Regions from separate parts of the Paenibacillus sp. FSL R7-0210 genome, predicted to be linked through region 3. Evidence: riboswitches for the same ligand, from Rfam matches in the RefSeq annotation. Region 3 holds a riboswitch; each other region holds the start of a gene.

Region 1 (5,541 bases), 2.0 Mb from region 3:
CTTGCTGATGCCGCTGACTTCGAGCGCAGGCGGCACACTCCGTGTACCCAGGCGTCCGTCTCCGTCCGCCTTCTCCAGTTCAATCCTCGTAAGCTCAGACACTTCGCGTAACCTCCTTCAGTTGATTATAAGTACTTCCGTGTTGGGGTATCCTCCCGTGGCATTAAGCTTCCTTGCGCGGCTTCCAGCGCACCAGCCATCTCTCCAGGAGGGCAATGAGCGCGAATAATACGAGACTCAGCAGCACGATAATAGCGATGGCCACGAACATCCGGTCCGCACGGTAAGAGGACTTCTGCAGCAGCATATAGTAGCCAATCCCTTTGTCGGCGCCGATCCACTCGGCGACCACTGCGCCCATCACCGCATAAGTGGCGGAGATTTTGAGCCCGGAGAACAGGGAGGGCAGCGAGCCGGGAAGCTCCAGCTTGGTGAAGATCTGCCACTTGCCTGCACCGGCCATCTTCATATAATTCAGCATTACCCGGTCGCTTTGCGTCAGCCCGCCCATGGTCGCAACAGCCACAGGGAAGAAGCAGACGAGGGTGATCAGGATGATTTTGGGCAGCAGGCCGAAGCCGAACCAGATAATCAGCAGCGGGGCAAGCGCAATGGAGGGCACATTCTGGCTGAGAATCAGCAGCGGATAGAGCGCTCGCTTGACCCAGGGCAGCAGATGCAGCAGCAAGGCGGTGAGCAGGCCGATGCCTGTGCCGACCGGGAAGCCGATCAGGGTCAGCCGCAGCGTGGCGGCGGTGTGCTCCCAGATCCCGGAGGCGTTAATCTTCGTCTCACGCGCGATATCCGCGGGGCTGGGCAGCTGGTAAGCCGGGATATCGAACAGCATGACCGATAGCTGCCATATCCCGACAAAAAAGAGGACCGCCACAAAGGGCGGCCACACTAGCTTCCAGGTGCTTCTCACGGCCGGTATTTCTCCGTCAGCTTCTCCATGCTGATGCCGCCCGGATTATGGGCGATCTTGATCTGTGAGATGACACTAGGACTGCCGGAAGCGATCAGCGCCTCATGCATATCACGCACAATATCCAGCAGCTCGGACAGCTCGCCTTCCATCGTGGTCTCCAGCGGATTCACCTGATGCTTCACGCCTGACTTTTGAATCACCTCTATAGCCTTGTCCACGTAAGGGATGGAATCCTCGTTGTTCGGTGTCTTGGGAATTACCTGAATGCTAAGCAGTGTGTTAGCCATGATCAATCATTCCTTTCAAGTTAAGTATAAGATTCCCGGCATGCGGGTTCATTATGATTCCGGCAAAAATTCATTCGTAAACGTACTCTCCGCATCCAGCGGCTTATCCAGCAGCTTCAGGCCGTACATCCAGTCGGCGTAATTCTTCCAGATCTCAAGCTTCTGCTCACCCCAGCGCGGGGCGTCGTCCTTGTATTTCGGGCTAAGCCATTTCTGGCTGGCCAGCACCAGCTTGGGGTCCAGATCAGGTACAGCATCCGACAGTACCGTCGCGGCTTCTTCCGGGTTATCGATAGCGTACTGATAACCCTTGGACGTAGCCTTAAGGAAGGCCTTCACCACTTCAGGATGCTCGGCGATCTCCTTCTCGCTGGTGGTCAGCACCGGTGTGTAGTAATCAAGCTGCGGCGCATAATCCTTAAGATAGAGCATATCCAGCGGCTCCCCGCGCAGTTCGGCTTCCACACCGGTCCAGGCGTAGAAGATCCAGGCGAAGTCAATATCCCGCTTCACAGCTGTGAAAAAGTCCGCTTCGCCGATATTCACCAGCTTCACCTTGGAGACATCCCCGCCTTCGGGGTCCATAATGGCTTTCATGGCAGCCTGCTCCGCAGGGGAGCCCCAGCCTCCGTACGTTTTGCCTTCAAAATCCTTCGGCGTCTTAATATTGCGGTCCTTCGGAGCCGCAAAGCCCGAGGTATTATGCTGAATGATTGCAGCAATCGACACCAGCGGCACATCCTGCAGGCGGGCCAGGGTCAGCGCCTCCTGGGCGCTGATGCCGAACTGGGCTTCGCCGGAAGTGACCATTGTATCCGACCCGGCAGCGCCTGGCTGTACAATCTGTACGTCAAGACCTTCCTCCGCGTAATAGCCCAGCTCCTTGGCTGCATACAGGCCGGTATGATTCGTGTTCGGCGTCCAGTCCAGGGCAATCTTGACCGGAGTCAGCGCCTTAGGTGCATCTGTGGGTGCGGCTGCGGTTGCATCAGGTGCAGCCGTACTGTTCCCGGCAGCAGGTGCGCTGGCCCCCGCATTGCCGCTGTTGTTCCCGCCGCCACATCCCGCGACCGTGAGAACCAGCATGGAACTGAGCAGCAGCATTACTGTTTTTTTGACTCCCATTTCTCTTTTTCTCTCCTTCCAGCAACCCCTGGTCTTCAGAGCTTACAGAAACCCTATTCCTGTACATCCATATAATCAAAAAAGCGTCCCGAAGATCGGGACGCCAGTTACTTGCGTGAGGGGAATTCAGCTTCAGTACCGCTTAAGGCACTGTGCCGAATGAAGATTCCTACGCTGGCATTATCCAGATCAGGTATAAGGGTCAGTATCTTGTGGGATACAATCTCAGCCGGCCAATTCCAGCACCCCTGGTTCTATAAAGTTCACGGGTATTGCTATGTTCTTACGGTGTATTATAGACGGCAGCTTCGACATTGTCCACCCTCTGTGTCTTAATCCCTCGTATAATGCCGCTTCTTGCGGCGGCTGCGGATGCCGTTCCAGATCTCTCTCAGCGTTAAGCCGACACTGACGGTGATCCCTGAGAAGGTCAGGAACAGAGCCAGATACTCGAACGCGGAGTACTCCAGCATTTTGCTCCAGTCAATCTGGCCCTTCAGATCCTCGATGACCTGATTCATCCCGTAAATTCCGCTGATAACCGTAAATACGGTGAGCACCATCAGGAGCGTATCCCGCCGTTTGGCCTGGAATTTGTCCTGGTACTGGAACAGGTCATTCAGGGTCATTTTCACCTCATCGAACAGCGCATCATTGCCATATACCTTACGCAGCTGAAAAAAAATCTCCCGCCCCTGCGACTGTGAAATCAGCTCCAGGAAGTAGAATTTGGCCGAGAATTTGTTGATCAGGAAGATCAGATTCTCGATCTCGTCGTTGTCGTGGTTGATGCGCAGCCGGGAGTGGAGGTTGGCGAGCTTCAGCAGCACGATTTTATGAAAAATACTCAGCAGCATTCCGTAATAATACTCTCCGTACATCTGGCTGATCAGGCCTGCGGCAATCTCCGGCTTCGCCCGGCTCACGCAGCAGAAGGTCTGCTCATTGGTCATATAGTAGGTGTCCGGCCCCCAGCGGCTATAGCAATGCTCCCGGGTGTACTGCTTGATATAATCCGGATCACTTGCACTCATGTAGGGGCTGCCGTCGATGGTCAGACCATCCACCTGAGAGGCACGGTAGAGCATTTCGACACTGATCTCTTCCTCGTCCTCAGGGAGATTAACGCCGTAGAAGGCCTGCACCAGCATCCGTTCATCAACGAAGAAGGGCAGGGTCTCGAAATAATTGCCATTGGTCTCCGCAGGATCGAGATACGGCTCCAGCCCGGCTGCCAGATGCCTGAACACGAAGTCCTCCACCCGGGCAAAAGACTTCTTATGACAATGGATGAAGGTATGCTCATCCTGAACGCTTACATCCTCCAGGTTGCGGAAACGGTCGGCGAATTCGAGCACCATGCTGAAGGGGAGATTCTCTTCCTCAATAGCCACTCTTACCGTCAGGAAGCCCAGCTCGAACGGGCAGAGGAACACATCTGTCGACAGCACGCGGAAGGGAACCGTCTGAAAGGGCATTTGCAGCCCGCACAGCAGATCACTCACCCGGGAAAAGCGGCGGAAGGAATCCCTGTCCTTCTCATGCGGAAACAAGACATGGGCGGCAAAAGGAAGATAGCTGCGCTCCATTTTCTCATGGGATACACAGTGGTTCTCTCCGTAATAGGCATGCTCCAGTTCCTTGTTCTCAAGAAAAAAACGCGTAAATCCATCCTTCTGTAAACTCTCAATCAGCTCTTCATCGACCTCGGCCTTGATGGAGAAGGGGAAAATGAATTGCAGCAAGGCGGTATGCAGAGTGGGCTCAGAATGCAGTTCAGCCATATGTGGGTTCCATCCTTATTCACAGAATATGGACCTTGTTGTATACAATTACCCGATTCTCCAGGCGGTTACGCTCAGCACGAATAACAGCGCGGCAAAAGCGGCCAAAAGTCCCGAGGTCTGGGCGATCTGCAGATGATCCATGGACCAGCCGGTCAGCAGCGGCAGCACCGCGCCGCCGATTCCGCCGGAGGCGATCATAATGCTCGGCGTGGATTCTTCCGCGCCGGGCAGCAGCTTGCTGGAGAAGACCAGCGCGATGGAGAAGATGCCGGACATGAACAGGCCAAGCAGCAGGATGATGGCAAAGGCGGCAAGCCGGTGACCGGCGAACGGGAAAATAATAAGCAGCAGCAAAGCGGCAAAGCAGCTGACGAGCACATAGATGCGGTAGGAGATCTTCTCGGCGATGACACCGGCGAACAGTCTGCCTGCCGACATGGCAAGCCAGAAGAAGGTCACCGTGAGCGCAGCCGCGGCCTCGCTCATGCCCAGCTTCGCGATGAAGATCGCCGGCATGAAATTCACCAGGCTCATCTCAGTGCCTACATAGAGAAAGAAGAACAGAATGAACAAGCCAAGCACCACCCATTGCTTGCCCTTGTAGGGCAAGGACAACCGTCTCGTAGTTCCCGCTGCCGCAGCGCGGTCAGGGCGGGCAGGCCGCTCATTCAGCGCGCTGTCCAGCGGGCCGAATCTGCTCTTCGCCCAGAAGAGCAGCGAGAGGAGGGAGAAGGCGGCAACGATCAGGAAGGCCAGCCTCCACTGCCCGGCGGCAATCAGCGGACTGGCCGCCAGCGGCATGAGCAGCGCCCCGACACCGAACAGCACCTCCAGCCGGCTCATGGCAACCGCCGTTCCTTCGGTGACTGCGGCAATAATAATCGTGCCGATGACGGCTTCGATCATCCCGAAGCCGAACCCTGCGGCTACGGCAATTACGTACATCCAGCCCCAGGGCGGGAGGAAGGCGTAGGCAATCTCGGCACAGAGCAGCAGGCCGGTTGCAATCAGAATGCCGCCGCGCTTGCCGAACCGCCGGTTCAGCAGCGGCGAGACCAGTACGCCGGCCAGGAAGCCCGCGAACTGGCTGAAGATCAGCTCGCCCCCTGCACTGTAGCTGCGGTCATAATGCTGGAGCAGCACCGGAAGAATGGAGCCCAGGACGACATGGGCGAGGCCGATTACGAAATAGGAGAGACAGCCGATCCAGATTAGTTTTTTCAAGAATAAGACTCCTTATGAATCAATTTATGAACAGATGGCGGGATTCAGAATGAACGGGAAGGGTACACTATATTAGGCACAGGTTAATCATAAATCCAAACCGTGGACGTGAATATATAAACTTATATTCACATGAATTTGAAGGGAGCTGTGACGTCAATGGATAACAAAGAGCTGGAGAAAACAATCA
Region 2 (5,541 bases), 2.4 Mb from region 3:
GGCTGTAATCTGCCCGCTGTCTCCGTTATAGGCGCTAAGCGCCTTCTTGGCTTCCTTGATCATATTGCGGATTCCGTCATCCACTCCCCACATTACCTTCGTAGGACCGTATATGCCGTACTTCTCCAGGTAAGGGAAAAGCAGATTCTCCTTGCGGCTGTAGTGCTTGTCGAGATCCAGCAGCAGACTCAGGTCCTCCAGCAGCTTATAGATAATCTCATCGCTGGCGTTCTTCTTGAACTTATCCGCATGCAGCTCCAGCCGGAAGTTGACCAGACGTTCGATCTCCCGGTTCTCCAGCTTGAACGTATGCACGGGATGACCGGGCTGCTCCTCAGGCTTAGAAGAACGGTGGATCTGTTCAATCGAGCCCTTGAAGATTGCCGTATGCACGGAGCAGAGGCGCTGTACTTCCTCTACCGGAATGCCTTCCTCGGTCATCAGAGAGTGCTCCATGGCGGAGATTTCCTCCACCGTAACATCGCCTACCGCTTCTTCAAAACGCGCCTTAACCTCCTCCACGCTTTTGCCCGCATGCAGCTCCTTGATGATCTCTCTCAGCATAGCCTGGCGGCGTGTCTGTTCCGGAATATCGACCTCGCGGTTATTAATCAGTTCGCTCATCACAATCTCTCCTTCTATTCTATAATCTCGAAACCATGCTGCTGAAAGGCCAGCCGAACGGTTTCCAGCTCTATTTTCTTTAATTTCATTCCTTTGGAGAGGGTCATAAATCGTCCTGCAGTCTGCAGCATTCCAGGCTTCGCAATATCACGAAAACCCAGTTCCACCATGATCTCAACAATTTCCGGGTGCCTGGTTACCAGCTCAAAGACCGATTCATCCAGCTTCAACGCTTTGCTCATCCTTTTGCACACCTCACTAATGAGAATTCTTCTCAACACCAGCTTAGCATAGGGTACAGAGGTGAATTGTGATTGTAATCACTAACTACAAAAAGACTATCCCCGCCAGCCATTCAGCTTGTGGGGATAGCCTCAGAATAATACGTTTACGCTGTAATCACGGCCTCTCGGCCATGAACAACGTACCTACATATAGATTAGGTCATGCAGCTAAGTTACAGTGATTGGCTCCATCTATGGGAATTCCGGATATCATGCGAAATCCGCATGCTGCAGAATTTAGGGCCGCACATCGAGCAGAAATGCGCCTGCTTTGCCCCCTCCGCAGGCAGGGTCTCATCATGATACGCCTGCGCCCTTTCCGGGTCCAGGGAGAGATGAAACTGGTCGCGCCAGCGGAACTCGAACCGCGCCTTGGACAGCGCGTTGTCCCGGTCCTGCGCACCCGGATGTCCCTTGGCGAGGTCTGCGGCATGTGCAGCAATTTTGTAGGTAATGACTCCTTCGCGCACATCATTCTTGTCAGGCAGGCCTAAATGCTCCTTAGGTGTAACGTAACACAGCATTGCCGTTCCAAGCCCCCCGATTATCGCTGCCCCGATGGCCGACGTGATGTGATCATAGCCGGGTGCAATATCCGTAGTTAGCGGACCGAGGGTGTAGAAAGGGGCTTCGTGGCAAATCTCAAGCTGCTTGTCCATATTCTCCTTGATCTTGTGCATTGGCACATGGCCCGGACCTTCTACCATAACCTGAACATCGTGCTTCCAGGCAAGCGCCGTCAGCTCTCCCAGCGTCTCCAGCTCGGCGAACTGAGCTTCGTCATTGGCATCAGCGATAGAGCCGGGACGCAGGCCATCCCCCAGCGAGAAGGCCACATCATACGTCTTCATAATCTCACAGATGTCTTCGAAGTGTGTGTACAGGAAGTTCTCCTGCTGATGGGCCAGGCACCAGGCAGCCATAATCGATCCGCCCCGGGATACAATGCCTGTCATTCTCCGGGCAGTGAGCGGAATATAGCGCCGCAGCACCCCGGCATGAATGGTGAAGTAATCCACCCCCTGCTCCGCCTGCTCAATCAGCGTGTCGCGATAGAGCTCCCAGGTTAAATCCTCAGCTATACCGTTCACCTTCTCCAGCGCCTGGTATATGGGCACTGTCCCGACCGGCACAGGAGAATTGCGGATAATCCACTCCCGGGTGGTATGGATCTTAGAGCCGGTGGAGAGATCCATGATGGTATCAGCCCCCCAGCGGGTCGCCCACCGCATCTTCTCCACCTCCTCTTCAATAGAAGAAGTGACCGCCGAATTTCCGATGTTGGCATTGATCTTCACCAGGAAGTTACGGCCGATAATCATCGGCTCACTCTCCGGGTGATTGATATTGGCCGGAATAATAGCACGGCCCGCAGCCACCTCATCCCTAACGAACTCCGGCCGGATATTCTCCCGGATCGCAATATACTCCATTTCCGGTGTGATGATCCCTTGCCTTGCATAATGCAACTGGGTCACATTGCCGCCTGCATAGGCCCGCCTCGGATTCCTGCACAGTCCTGGATAAGCTTCTGCGGCAGCCCCTTCTCTGCGGATTCCGTTATCCTCCGGCCGGACGGCTCTTCCGGTGTACTCCTCCGAATCGCCACGCTCCGCGATCCAGCTTGAACGGTGCGGCGGCAGCCCCCTCCGAATGTCCATCTCCTCCGCGGCATCCGTGTACATACCGCTTGTGTCATAGACACGCAGCGGAGCATTTTCCTCTTCCCCGGCAACGCCTTCGGTTCTGCTGAGGCTGATCTCCCGCATCGGAACCCGGATATCCGGGCGTGAGCCCTCCACATACACTTTACGGCTTGCGGGGAATCCCGAAAGATCCACCTCTTCGTTTTTACCCATTCCTTTCATTTCAATCTCCTCCTCTTCGCTCTGTACACTCATCAGATAAGAGGTCACGCAGCAGATTGAGCTGAAGAATCTATAGATTCCTGCAAGTCAAAAAGCCGCTCCACCTGGAGCGGCTTTATTAAAGGAACAGCCAAATAAGACTGTATTCAAAAAAGGTCCGACTCCACTTTCCTACGCTGGTATGATCCAGATCAGGTTCAAGGGTCCGGAAATTCAATTTTCCCGTCTCAGCCTATTCAGGCTCCCCTAGTGGGTATCTTATCTAATTAAATACATTTTACCTGTATGGGTAATTCTTGTAAACCCGTTATTTGTCTAGCGATTCGCTCCAGTCGTGCACCATCGTGCCTTCCAGGAACTTCTCGGCATCCATAGCGGCCATACAACCGGTTCCCGCTGCCGATATCGCTTGACGGTAACGGGTATCCTGTACATCGCCACAGGCGAATACACCCGGGATGTTGGTCTCGGTGGTACCCGGGTTGACCACAATATAGCCATTCTCATCCGTATTGATCTGCCCGCCCAAGAAGGCTGTGTTCGGTGTGTGTCCAATCGCTACGAACACGCCGTCTGCCTCCACCAATTCTGTCAGACCTGTCTCATTGTTAAGCACCGTAAGGCCCTTCACTCCGGTCTCTCCTACCGTTACTTCAACCGGTGTGCGGTTCAAGGCCCAGGTTACCTTGCTGTTGTCACGCGCCCGGTCCTGCATGATCTTCGAGGCCCGCAGCTCGGGACGGCGGTGAACCAGCGTTACGCTGGATGCAAAGCGGGTCAGGAAGCTGGCTTCCTCCATGGCGGAGTCTCCGCCGCCGACGACGACAATCTTTTTATTACGGAAAAAGAAGCCGTCACAGGTCGCACAGGTGCTGACCCCGCGTCCCACATTCTCCTGCTCGCCCGGAATGCCCAGATATCTTGCAGAGGCCCCGGTTGAAATAATAACCGACTCCGCTTCCAATACACCCATTCCGTCCACTGTTACCTTGAACGGACGCTGTGAGAAGTCCACCGACTCCACCCAGCCATTCTTGAATTCAGCGCCGAAGCGTTCCGCCTGCTTGCGCATATTGTCCATCAGGTCCGGACCCAGAATCCCTTCAGGGAAGCCTGGAAAGTTCTCCACTTCTGTCGTCGTTGTCAGTTGTCCCCCCGGCTGCAAGCCTTCAATGACCAGCGGGCTCAGGTTCGCACGCGCCAGATAAATCGCGGCTGTCAGCCCGGCCGGGCCTGTTCCGATTACAATCGTTTTGTACATTACATTGGCCTCCTTACAAGTAGGTGTTCTTACAACAGCAATTGCTTCAAATACGGGTAGTGGACGGCGATAAGCCGCCGGTTCCGGGCAGCATCCCCTTGGGTCCGGGAGCAGCCGCAGGCTCCTGCTCTTCGCCGGGCGAGCCGCCGGCTTCATTCAGGTTCTCCCCGATCAGCCGCTGAAGGCTGAACAATGCCGCCTCCTGCAGGCGGTCCTCCTGCAGCGGCTCCTGCTCCAGAACTCCGCGCAGTACCTCGGACATCTCCTCGTCCTCAATCCAGCGGAGAGCCTCGGTCACCTGAAGCTTCGTAGCGGAATCGCCGTAGCGCAGCGCCCAGAAGAACGAGGCGCGCAGCAGCGGATTATTCCGCACTTCTTCAGTGAATCTGCCTGTATTGCCCTTCCACTGCTTCAGCTGCTCCTGGAAGGGCAGCTGATAGTTATAGCTGACAGCAGGCATAGGGTGTCCTTCTGCCCGGGCCTGCTGGAGCTGGGACAGGAAGAACGCCGGGACAGCGGAAGCAGGGTCCAGCTTGGCTGCCTGTCTCCAGCAGCGCAGCGCCTCATCATGTTTTCCGCTATTGCTTGCCGCCGCGGCACAGTAATGATACAGCCCGGCGTCTCCGGCGACCTCCTCGTCCTTCAGCAGACGGCGGAAATGGCTGTAAGCGGCAGCGTGCCGGCCCAGGATACCCATGGTTGTAGCCATTTTGAATACATGCTCCTGATGGAACGGCACCGTTGCTTCAAGCATACCGAGCAGCGTTTCAAGCTGTTCCTTATCTCCTGCATACTGCAGGAAGATGGCCATATTGCACAGAGCGTGCAGATTGCCGGGGTCTTGCTTCAGCACCTCATTCAGACATTCCTTCGCCTTGGCGAACCGGCCCATATAGAAATGAGCTAGTGCCAGATTATTATGCGCAGCCAAAAAATCCGGGGTACCCGCAGTGATCTCCTCCAGCAGCTCTACAGCCTGAGGGAACTTCCCCTCCTCCAGCAGACTCCGCGCCCGGTCATGCTCTACGACTCCCTCACGGCTGCGGATACGCACCAGCGGAGCAGGCCGGTTCAGCTCATATTGCAGCAGCTCCATCAGCTCTTCGGATTCGGTCATGAACTCGCCGTTAGCATCCTCTTCCAAGTAAGTGACCAGCGAGCGCTCCGCCTCTTCAAAGCTTTCCATATTGGCGAAGTTATTAGCCATGTAGAAATGGCATTCTGTCATAGCGGGGTCGATTTTCTCCAGAACATGGATAAGAATCTCGTTAGATGCGGTATAATTGCCCATCTCAGATAATATACCCGCCATATTGCAATGATTCACCGGATTATCCGGCTCATATTCAACAGCTTTGCGAAAATTTCTTAATGCCTTATCATATTGAAAGCGGTCCAGCGACCGAACGGCTCTTTCAAAGAAAAAATTGGCATCCAGAGTGACCGGAATGACATTACTGTGCTCCGCGGTATTCTCTGAAGTTCTCTCTATCATGGAAGCAAG
Region 3 (5,541 bases):
TAAGTAAGGCCGGAACCGGGGAGTCGACAGCCCGATTTCGCATTCCGGGTACTTGTCCTGCAGATATCTCGCATGCAGCGCAGTGGCCAGCGCCTCCTGGCGCCATTCGTACATGCCAAGCAGGGCTCCGATATTCACCGAACGGAACCCGGCTTGACAGCCCCGTTCGGGAGCGTCCAGACGGTTGCGGTAGACGCGTTTGGGTCCTTTTACATGCAGCGCACGATAAGTTTCCTGATGGTAGACCTCCTGATAGAGCGTCAGACCGTCCACGCCAGCTTCTCTGAGCTCAGCATATTCTGCTGTCGAGAGCGGATTCACTTCAATGCTGACGGAGGCAAAATAGCGGCGCAGCACATTCACGCAGTCCCTCACATAACCGGCCGGACTGTCCCTGCGGGATTCTCCGGTCAGAATCAGAATGTGGCGCAGGCCTGTGGCTGCGATGGTCTCCGCTTCCCGGGCGACCTGCTCCAGCGTCAGTTTTTTGCGCGGAAAATCATAAATAGAACTGAAGCTGCAATACGTGCAGTGATTCACGCAAAAATCAGCCAGGTACATCGGTGTAAACAGCTGCATCACATGGCCGAAATGCGTACGCGTTAAGCGGTGCGCCTTCTGCGCCATCTCCTCCAGATAAGGCTCCGCTGCCGGTGACAGCAGTGCCATCAGCCCCTCTTCATCGACCCGCTCTGCACGAAGCGCGCGCTTCACATCCTCTGCCGTATACCGGCTCCATAACGCTTCGTAAGGCAGCTGCTCCAGCCGGGTCATCGTCTCATAAAAGCTCATAACCGTTCTCTCCTCCCTATTCCATCTGTCAGGCCAAGAACCCGGTCAACGGTGAAGAGGCTGCCGCCGTCTCTTCCACAGGCCCCAGTCCGGCGAGATAAGCCTTGCGCCCTGCGGCTACCGCGTCACGGAAGGCTTCTGCCATCAGCAGCGGATCCGAGGCGGTGGCAATCGCTGTATTAAGCAGCACCGCTGCGGCCCCCATCTCCATCGCCTCAGCCGCCTCGGACGGTCTGCCGATTCCGGCATCCACGATCACCGGCAGATTCGTCTCGGAGATCAGAATCCGGATCAGTTCCTTGGTCTGCAGTCCGCGGTTGGACCCGATCGGCGCTCCCAGCGGCATCACGGCCGCAGCCCCCGCTGCCTTCAACCGCAGGGCGGCGGACAGGTCAGGACTCATATACGGAAGCACCACGAAGCCCTCTGCTGCAAGGATCTCGGTCGCCCGGATGGTCTCGGTATTATCCGGCAGCAGATATTTCTGGTCGTTGATGACCTCAATCTTCACCCAGTTCCCCAGCCCCGCCGATCTCGCCAGCCGGGCAATCCGTACTGCTTCCTCTGCGGTGCGCGCACCGGAGGTATTAGGCAGTAAGGTCATATGGGAAGGAATATGGCTGACAATATTGTCACTGCTCTCCGGGTCCACCCGGCGCAGAGCAACGGTAATGACCTGTGAGCCTGATCGCGTAATCACCTCGGGAATGAGGGTGTTGCGGCTGTATTTTCCGGTACCAATGAACAGTCTGCTGGTTAGAGTCACTCCGCCAATCATCAATGGATCTTGCATGTTAACGCCTCCTGGGATAAGTCTTCGTGTTCAGCCTCCGCCTACAAAATGAACCAGCTCCACCCGGTCCCCCTCACTGAGCAGTGTTTCTCCGTAAACCTCTCTGCCAGCAAGCTCACCATTCAGCTCGACAATCACCAGCTTACCGGCCCACTCGGGCCGGGAGAGCAGATCCTCCAGTGTCCGGCAGCTCTCTTCGATTCTTTGCCTCTTTCCGTTAACGGTCACATTCATGCCTGTTCACCTCCTGCTGTGCCCTGTGTTTGAGCCATATCCAGCGCTTCAGCCAGCTCCGCTGCCCTGTCCCTGTGGACCGCTTCCCTGTACGCCATGGCCGCTGCCACCGGGTCCGGGGCTCCGCAGATCCCCGACATGACAGCAATGCCAGCCGCCCCTTGGGCCAGCACCGCTCCGGCATTACCCGGGGTAATCCCTCCAAGCGCAATCAGCGGGATGCGGCTCCAGCGGACAGCCTCGGCCAGTTGCGCAAGTCCCCGTGCCTGCTGTCCGGGCTTACAGGCCGTCGGGAAAACATGCCCGTAGAGGCAGAAGTCTGCTCCCCGCCTTCCAGCCTCCGCCGCCTCTTCCCGCGAGTGTACCGACCTGCCGATCCGCAGGCCCGGTGCAAGCCCGCGTGCTGCGGCTGGCGGAAGGCTATGCCAGGCCAACTGTACACCGCCTGCCCCAGCGGCCAAGGCAATATCGATCCGGTCATTAATGACCAGCTTCGAAGGCGGAACCCCGGCCTGAAGCATCTGCTGCGCCGCCGCCAGCAGTTCGCGGGCGGACATGGCTTTTTCCCGGAGATGGATATAATCCACCATGGGATGTACCGCCGCAGCCAGCTCCGCAAGCTTCTCAGGGTGGAGCCGACCGTCTGAGATGACATGAATTTCGTGCAACGCCTTTCCCCCTCCCGTCTGTCCCAGCTCACACTACACCTCTCCACAACACAAAAAAGACCGCCCCCGTAAAGGAAGCAGTCTGGAATAGAAACAGGAATACCGGTATTAGCCGTATACCCCCGCTGCAATATTCGTTCTCCACTTCCCTACGCTGGTATAACCCAGATCAGGTTCAAAGGGTCCGAGCAGATACGCCCGTCTCAGCCTTGCGGCTCCCCTAGTGATCGTTCTATGCGGTTGTTTGGCCTTGCTTTTTGTATATTAGCATATAATTCCTGTTAGAGCTATTCTTTCGTAGATTTTACTTCAATTACAAAAGCCACGGATGAACTCCCTTCTGAAAATTTACCATCCTCGGATGTCCAGAATGCTGATATGCCGTAGTAATAAACGCCTTGTTCTTTTGGAGCATTAAAAGAGCCGTTCTTCAATGGAATTTGCACTTCTTTATCATCGACAAATTGCTGAACGGTTAACCCGCCGGGTGCCGGTTTATAAGTAAAAGCAACATCGATCCCCCCCTCAGGGGCTATAACAGTGGGAGTAACCCCCTGTACCAAGGATTGTCCTCCTGTATAATCTGCACATCCTAATTTTCCCCAGCAATAGCTGCCTTGGGTAACCGGAATTTGGGTTTTCCCGGAAGTAACAAGGGGTAGCGGCGGCGATTCCTGTGTAATTCTAATCCCAATGCTTTTTGCATATCCTTCCAATCTTGTGTTTTCCACAACTCTCCCTGCAAAAGGAGTCCAATAAATGAACACTACCAGAAAAATTAAAATCCCCGCTGCAGATAGAATGAATCCTTTTTTTCTAAGCATCCCTATCCCCTTTTCATATCAAATTATCTAAATAGACGGAAATATATTGTAATAGTTACAAGCGCAGAAAAAAAGCCTGCCGGCAAGCGGTTAGGCTTTTTTAAAATAAAATTTATATGTTGCACACAAATCTGCATCCAGATCTTATTCTGCACCCATTATCCGTTGACAACCTCGCCGCCGTTCACATGCATCACCTGTCCGCTCACATAGGAGGAATCGTCCGAGGCCAGGTATACATACGCCGGTGCCAGCTCTTCAGGCTGCCCCGGGCGCTTCATCGGCTGGGTGCCGCCGAACTCACTGACCTTCTTCGCGTCAAAGGTGGACGGAATCAGCGGGGTCCAGATCGGTCCGGGCGCTACCGCGTTCACGCGGATGCCCTTATCGGCCAGATTCATTGACAGCGAACGGGTGAAGCTGAGAATGGCTCCTTTGGTGGACGAATAGTCCAGCAGCTGCGGGCTGCCGCGATACGCCGTGATGGAGGTCGTGTTAATGATCGTAGCGCCTTTTTTAAGATGAGGCATAGCTGCCTTCGTCAGGTAGAACATGGAGAAAATATTCGTCCGGAACGTACGCTCCAGCTGCTCCGCTGTAATGTCCTCAATATGGTCCTGCGGATGCTGCTCCGCCGCATTGTTAATCAGGATGTCAAGCTTGCCGAGTCCTTCAACGGTTTGGCGAATCAAGCTCTGACAGAAGCATTCGTCCCCGATATCCCCGGCGATCAGAATACACGTTCTGCCCTCCTGCTCCACCTGGCGCTTGGTCTCTTCCGCATCCTCATGCTCGTTCAAGTAGGAGATCACCACATCCGCGCCCTCCTTGGCAAAATGCACGGCAACCGCACGCCCGATCCCGCTGTCGCCTCCGGTAATGAGCGCGGCCTTGCCCAGCAGCTTGCCTGCTGCCTTGTACGCAGGTGTCTCAAACTCCGGGAGCGGGTTCATCTCACTCTCAATTCCCGGGCGCTGATCCTGTACCTGCGGGGGCAGAGTTTTGACAGGTTGTTTGTTAGTGTCTGGCATAATCCATTCTCCTTTCGCTGTCCACAGTATTGTTGATTAATCATGTTAGCATGGCTTAAGGTCTGGTGTTTATGCACAGGCAGTGTGCCTGCTTGACTGTACGTTATGTTACTTACCACACTTGGCAGCCGCCCAAACAGCCAATCTTCATTCAACGGTGCCTATATCGGAACGGTAGTACGGTAAGCAACGAACGTTTCCAAAAAGAATATTATCTATATCCGCTAGGGGGAATGTCCTATACTTTGTGGGGAACGACAACTACCTTAACTGAGGGGACGCTTCTATCATGGGAAATGAGCGCATCTTGCTGACGAACGGAACTGTAATCGATGGAACCGGACAGCAGCCGCTGCATCATGCAAGCATTGAGATTGTTAATGGCCGTTTCGGCACCATAACACAGTATAGTGACATTAACGGGAGAATCGGGCATGACTCCGCAACAACAGTGATCGACCTTGAGGGTCTGTTCCTTTTGCCGGGGTTTATTCACACCCATGCCCATACCAGCTTCAAGTACATACAGAATGAGCCGCTGCACGGATATCATACGGAATATTTGGCCGCGTGCCTTGCGGAAGGAATTACTACGATCCGGGATGAGGGGATGACTACGGCAGCATCGATTGATGATGTGGTCACATATACGCAGCAGTTGGAGGACGCTAATTCTCCCAGAATTCTTACATCCGGCAAGGTATTCACCGCTCCAGGCGGGTACGGTGGTCAGGAGCCTATCGGAGTAGGGAGTGCAGAGGAGGCGCGGCTTAAGGTCCTTGAAGTCTTGGGACAAGGAATACATTTCATCAAAACAGCGCTGGAAGACGGCTACGATCCCGCAACCGCCGGACTGCCGCAGCTGAATCAGGAGATTCTCGAAGCGATCTGCCAGGAGGCCAGGAGTATGGGTGCTTGTGTGTCTGCTCATGTTACAAGTGCACGCAATCTTCAGATTCTGGTGGATGCAGGGATCAGCGATGCTGCGCATATGGTCTACGACCGGCTGGACGATCAACTGATCCGGCAAATGGTGAGCGGGAGCATCCGTATCGTCCCCACCCTCACCGTACTCCAGATGTTCCAGGACAAATTCGGTGCGCCGCTGCTGGAGCAAGGGCTGGATAATGTCCGGAGATTTATTCAGGCAGGCGGGGAGATTGGGCTGGGGGATGATTTTATTGAAGAAACTCCTCCGT
Region 4 (5,541 bases), 990 kb from region 3:
CCCGTCCGGTGGAGAGAGCAGGGATCAGCTCATAGCCGACATCCACCAGCTTGAGGGAGGAAGGGTCCCCGCCGTCGCTTTTGACCATCGTGTTCAGCATGGCTTCATACAACGGGACGGAGGAATATCCGGCTTGCTTGCCGGACAGCTCTCCCGGGCGGGTGATGCCGCTGTCTGCAGCTACCATGAGATGATTCAGCGGGTGGCGCACCAGCGCAGCAATCGACTTGACCGGAATCTGCTCCCCCCGTGCCATCAATACCTGCGGCTGGTAACTGAGTGCCAGGTCCACCTTTCCCGCAGCAACAAGCTTCAGCGCATCATTGGTATCGGCCGGCATCTGAATATCAACCTCCAGACCTTCCTCAGCGAAATAGCCTTCAGCCTCTGCCGCATACAAAAAAGAGTGGACAGCATTGGGATACCAGTCGAGCATAATCGTCAGCTTATGGACTGCGCCTTCGGCTCCAGTCCCAGCTTCAGAAGTGGCTGTAGTCCCCGCCGAAGAGCCGGAGGCCGCCGGACTGTTCGTATTGGTGCAGCCTGCCAGGACGGGCAGCATACAGAGCAGCAGAGCAGACAGTAGAACGGTTGGCCTTGAAATCACATGGTGCAGATAACGGAAATAGCGGATAGTAGTCATGAATAACGTCCTCTTTTCTTCAGAATAATCTTCTCCAGTGCGGCGACAGCCAGAAACAGCAGGATACCGAGCACGGATAACAAGACAACAGCGGCGAACATCTTGGCACTCTGGAGATTCCCTGCCATTCTGCGGCTGAAATAGCCCAGCCCCTGGCTGCCTCCAAGCCATTCCCCAATGGTTGCACCGATCACACAGTACACAGCCGACAGCTTCAGTCCGGAGAAAAAAGAGGGCAGGGCCAGCGGAACGCCCACCTTCCCGAGAATCTGCCAGCGGTTCGCGCCATATGTCAGCAGCAGCTCCCGGTAGGCGTCCGTGTTCTTGGACAAGCCGTCATAGGTGCCGATGACCACCGGGAAGAAAGCAGTCAGGAAGACAACGGCGACCTTACTCCATAGGGTGTAGCCGAACCACATGATGAACAGGGGAGAGAGCGCGATCAGCGGAACCGTCTGGCTGATGATCAGCAGCGGGTACAGCGCCTTGGCCAGCGGACTGAACAGGTGCATGGCGATTCCCAGCAGGCAGCCGCAGACCACAGACAGTGCGAAGCCCGTGAGTACCTCAAGCAGTGTAGCCGGCAGATGCACCCCGAATAACAGGCGGCGTTCCTCCAGCAAGGCCTTGCAGACCGCAGACGGAGCCGGAAGAATGAAGGGAGGAACCAGGCCCAGCCGGGCTACAGTCTCCCAGACTGCAAGCGTCAGCAGGGCGAGCAGGGAAGCCGGACCGTAGTGCTGGAGCAATCTTCTAGGAGCGGCGGTTCTCATATAGCTTCAGCTCCAATTCCTGGCGCAGGGCGGCGAACTGCGGTAGATAGTTCAGACTGTGATGGCGCGGACGGGGGAGACCGGCTGGGAATTCCTGCATCCCGCCGCCGCCACTGCCCGTCATTAGATAGATTCTGTCACTGAGCAGCAGAGCCTCCTCCAGATCATGGGTGATGAACAGCACCGTCTTGTCCAACTCCGCCCATAACTCGAGCAGCCAGCGCTGCAGTGAGCGCTTGGTAATGGCATCGAGCGCCCCGAACGGCTCATCGAGCAGCAGCAGGTCATTCCCCGCCGCCACGGTGCGGAGGACCGCCACGCGCTGGCGCATCCCGCCGGACAGCTCCTGGGGATAAGCCCCTTCGGTTCCCTCTAGGCCGAAGCGTTGCAGCAGGGTAAGAATCTCGGCCACGGCGGCCGCTTTGGGACGGCTGCGCTTGAGTTCCCAGGGCAGCAGACAGTTGTCCAGCACGGTCCGCCAAGGCAGGAGAAGATCCTGCTGCGGCATGTAGGCCACACTGCCCAGCCTCTTCGCTGCTGTAGCGGACTCGGCTCCGTTCAGCGTAATCCTGCCGTTGTCCGGCTCCAGCAGGCCGGCGATGATTTTGAACAAGGTGCTTTTGCCGCATCCGCTTCCGCCTACGACAGAAATGAATTCGCCGCGCTGCACATTCATGGATAGCTCTGAGAAGACGGGTGTCCGGGACGAACCGGTCCCGAAAGCATAGGATAGATTGCTAATGTTGATCATAAGACTATGTACAAGCCTCCCCGGATTGAAATAGAACCTGCGAGGAGCACAAAAAAGCCCCATTCATTCCCGGAGGCAATGAATGGGGCGGAAGGTACAGTCGGCTGCGGCCCTGTGACGGGAACCACTGATACATTCTGCTCCACTTCCCTCCGCTGGTATGATCCAGATCAGGTTCAAAGGGTCCGGAGCTTAAGCTCCGTCTCAGTCGGCCGACTCCCCTAGTGAATTAACAGGTGTTATTGAATTCGTAATTGCTACTTAATATACCACAAATTCCCCTCTTGTAAAGAGCAGGCGGTCAGCGCTTCGCCAGACCGGTCACGAACAAGGTGACGATGCCCCGGGAGATGTCCAACTTGGAGGAGTGGTGCCGCTTTTGCTCATACAGGTACAGATCAGGGCTGAGAACAGAGATTAAGGCCGTGGCCGCAAAGGCAGGATCAATGTCAATAATCTCATCGCCCTCCGCAGCACGCTGCAGCAGCTCTGTCATCATCACCCCCAGCCGCTGAAAAAAAGGATGCTCAAACTGGGTCAGCTGCTTCTTACCTGTGAACTCGGCTTTGATCATATTCAGCAGCTCGGCATACTGCTCAATGAAATCGGCAATCTGCTCAATGCTGCTCTGCAGCTGAGCGAGAGCCGGAGCTTCACCGGCACTGGCAGCCACCTGCTGCTCCAGCCCGGACAGGAATTGATCTGCGCTGCCCTTCAGCAGTGCAGAACAGATCTCACCCTTGTCCGTGAAGCGGCGGTACAGGGAGCCTTGTCCTATGCCTGCCCGCTTGGCAATGCTGTACATGCTGACTGCCTCAAGTCCGCTCTCGGTGAACAACTGGCGTGCAGCTTCAAGAATCCGCTGTACATAAGGATCGGCGGACTCGGGCGGAGCGGATTCTTTGGCTTGCGGAGCTGAGCGCGGGAGCTGTGCAGCATCGGTGTCTGGCTTTTTCATGAGAACCCCTTTCAGAAATAAATCAGCGATTTACAGAAAAATAAATAAAAGAATTGACACAACGGACAATTGTCCGTAGACTATGAATTGCACTTACGGACAGTTGTCCGTTCACTCATTATATAGAACAATCTGCCCGCAGGTCAATGTAGAACGCGGACAGCTCAGGAGGAGAAGAGACATGGATCAGACCTTGAAGCAGGAAGCCGATTTCCGGCTGTCCAGCATTCTGGTTCCGCTGCTGGCCATTATTGCCGGAGTATTTATGGTTGTGCTGGACAGTACGGCGATGAATGTAGCCTTGTCCAGGCTGGTGGTGGATTTCAAGACGGACCTGCATACGCTGCAGTGGGTAGTTACCGGATATATGCTGGCTCAGGCTTCAGTTATTCCGCTGTCAGGCTGGCTGTCTGACCGGTTCGGGGCCAAGACGGTCTTCCTGACGGCGGTAATTGTGTTTACGATAGGCTCGATTCTGTGCGCTACACCAAGCAGCGCCGAATGGCTGATTGTGTTCCGGGTCATTCAGGGACTTGGCGGCGGCTGTGTGCTCCCTGTCGGGATGGCCTATGTGTACAGACTGGCTCCCAAAAGTAAGGTTGGCGTTGTCATGGGGATTATGGGCATTCCCGTCCTGTTCGCACCCGCTATTGGTCCGGTATTGTCGGGCTGGCTGGTTGAATACCATTCCTGGCGCTGGATCTTCCTCATTAATATTCCGATTGGCATCATTGCTGTGCTGATCGGACTGCGCAAGCTGCCGAATGCGGCGAAGAACAGCGTGCCCGGCATGGATAAGCTCGGTATGGTTCTTGGCCCGCTGGCGTTTGCTTCGCTCACTTACGGGGTCAGCCAGGGCGCGCAGAGCTGGACCTCTGAGAAGACGCTGATCGGGCTGCTGCTGGGCGCTGTGGCGCTGATCGCTTTTGTCATCGCTGAACTGCGCTCCAAGACACCGCTGCTGGAGCTGCGGATTCTGAAATCCGTTGATTTCACGACAGGGATCATCGTGCAGTGGATTGCCCAGTTCGGCTTATATGGCGCGTTATTCCTGCTCCCGCAATTTCTGCAGCAGGCCCGCGGCTTCGGCGCATTTGATACCGGCCTGACGCTGCTGCCGCAAGCGATCGCTTCCGGGCTGATGATGCCAATTGCCGGAATACTGTTCGACCGGATCGGTGTGCGCTGGCTCGTGGTCTGCGGTCTCAGTCTGGTCTCCGGTGCGTTATTCCAGTATTCCCATGTGGATCTTACCACGCAGAGCCGCGACCTGATCCTTCCGCTGATCATGTGCGGGGCCGGAATGGGTATGATGATGATGCCGATGAATACGCATCTGCTCAACAAGGCGCCAAGCCATCTGGTGAACCGGGTAACCTCGCTGACGAATTCGATGCAGCAGGTGATTACCTCGCTGGCCGTCTCGACGCTGGTTACGATTCTGACGGCAAGAACAACGGCGCGCGGTACCGAGATGCAGGAGGCCGCTGCCGCTGCCGGAAAGAGTACCGCAGGCGCTTCGCAGGATGCCTTGCTGCTGGCTAAGCAGACGGTATTGTCGCAGGGCTTCGCGGACACGTTCCACATTATGATGTTTGTCGCGCTTGGCGGTGCGGTCCTTGGACTGCTGCTGCGCCGGGGCCGCCATTCCGGAGCTGAGCGTTCCAAGGAAAAGGCGGCACCGGAAATCATGCACGTATAGCTATGCCCACACAGAAGCAGAGCTTGTAACATCCATAGAGCAGCGATTCTCCTTTTGCCGGAGGGTCGCTTTTTTTTGTTGATTTCTGTTCTGAATATCCTGATGCAGGAGCAGAATTTGGGGCAAGCTAAGCTATGGAAAATCAATACAATATAAATCCGATGCATATAATCGGAAAAAGTTATTGACGCAGGTAACACCCCGGTGTTACGATTCATTTTGCCACTAATTACGGTGCCTGAAGAGAAGAAGATACGAGAGGGGATTCATCGAATGAAAAAACTAAGTCTAACTATTATGCTGCTCCTGACCATGGTCACGGCTGCGGCTTGCGGAAGCAACAATACGGACAAGACAGCAACGGGCGGCAACACTCCGGCTGAACCTACGGCTGCGGCTACAGAGGGTGCAGCTTCCGGGGAGCAGAACAGCCTGGAAGCCGTCAAAGCCAGCGGCAAGCTGCGCATCGGAACGGAAGGGACCTACGCACCGTTCACCTTCCATGATGCAGACGGCAAGCTGACGGGCTTCGATGTCGAGATCGCCGAAGAAGTCACCAAGCGCTTGGGTGTGAAGCCGGAGTTCATTGAGACGCAATGGGATGGGATTTTTGCCGGGATGGATGCGAAGCGCTTCGATGTGATCTTCAATGAAGTCTCTATCACCGATGAGCGCAAAGTGAAATATGATTTCTCTGATCCGTATATTGTCTCC

The links. Region 3 has a riboswitch for thiamine pyrophosphate ahead of MKY64_RS16995 (thiamine phosphate synthase). Riboswitches for the same ligand answer to the same signal wherever they lie in the genome.
Region 1: linked by a shared signal. The riboswitch ahead of MKY64_RS25240 (ABC transporter substrate-binding protein) and the one ahead of MKY64_RS16995 (thiamine phosphate synthase) in region 3 are both predicted to bind thiamine pyrophosphate.
Region 2: linked by a shared signal. The riboswitch ahead of thiC (phosphomethylpyrimidine synthase ThiC) and the one ahead of MKY64_RS16995 (thiamine phosphate synthase) in region 3 are both predicted to bind thiamine pyrophosphate.
Region 4: linked by a shared signal. The riboswitch ahead of MKY64_RS12925 (ABC transporter ATP-binding protein) and the one ahead of MKY64_RS16995 (thiamine phosphate synthase) in region 3 are both predicted to bind thiamine pyrophosphate.

The regions. Positions count from the first base shown of each region.
Region 1 covers NZ_JBBPAR010000001.1:5,977,505-5,983,045, reverse strand. Annotated here, with positions in the region: gene MKY64_RS25255 (ABC transporter ATP-binding protein) at 1-84, opposite strand, end outside; gene MKY64_RS25250 (ABC transporter permease) at 164-925, opposite strand; gene MKY64_RS25245 (thiamine-binding protein) at 922-1,215, opposite strand; gene MKY64_RS25240 (ABC transporter substrate-binding protein) at 1,267-2,340, opposite strand; TPP riboswitch at 2,490-2,600, opposite strand; gene MKY64_RS25235 (hypothetical protein) at 2,673-4,124, opposite strand; gene MKY64_RS25230 (MFS transporter) at 4,173-5,351, opposite strand; gene MKY64_RS25225 (pyridoxamine 5'-phosphate oxidase family protein) at 5,511-5,541, shown strand, end outside.
Region 2 covers NZ_JBBPAR010000001.1:6,308,895-6,314,435, forward strand. Annotated here, with positions in the region: gene MKY64_RS26580 (DUF438 domain-containing protein) at 1-624, opposite strand, end outside; gene MKY64_RS26585 (DUF1858 domain-containing protein) at 639-866, opposite strand; gene thiC (phosphomethylpyrimidine synthase ThiC) at 1,082-2,776, opposite strand; TPP riboswitch at 2,928-3,034, opposite strand; gene trxB (thioredoxin-disulfide reductase) at 3,084-4,037, opposite strand; gene MKY64_RS26600 (tetratricopeptide repeat protein) at 4,084-5,532, opposite strand.
Region 3 covers NZ_JBBPAR010000001.1:3,954,868-3,960,408, forward strand. Annotated here, with positions in the region: gene thiH (2-iminoacetate synthase ThiH) at 1-792, opposite strand, end outside; gene MKY64_RS16985 (thiazole synthase) at 821-1,585, opposite strand; gene thiS (sulfur carrier protein ThiS) at 1,616-1,819, opposite strand; gene MKY64_RS16995 (thiamine phosphate synthase) at 1,816-2,487, opposite strand; TPP riboswitch at 2,617-2,719, opposite strand; gene MKY64_RS17000 (hypothetical protein) at 2,775-3,311, opposite strand; gene MKY64_RS17005 (SDR family oxidoreductase) at 3,470-4,342, opposite strand; gene MKY64_RS17010 (amidohydrolase family protein) at 4,632-5,541, shown strand, end outside.
Region 4 covers NZ_JBBPAR010000001.1:2,965,777-2,971,317, reverse strand. Annotated here, with positions in the region: gene MKY64_RS12935 (ABC transporter substrate-binding protein) at 1-643, opposite strand, end outside; gene MKY64_RS12930 (ABC transporter permease) at 640-1,416, opposite strand; gene MKY64_RS12925 (ABC transporter ATP-binding protein) at 1,397-2,167, opposite strand; TPP riboswitch at 2,298-2,400, opposite strand; gene MKY64_RS12920 (TetR/AcrR family transcriptional regulator) at 2,469-3,125, opposite strand; gene MKY64_RS12915 (DHA2 family efflux MFS transporter permease subunit) at 3,307-4,827, shown strand; gene MKY64_RS12910 (amino acid ABC transporter substrate-binding protein) at 5,101-5,541, shown strand, end outside.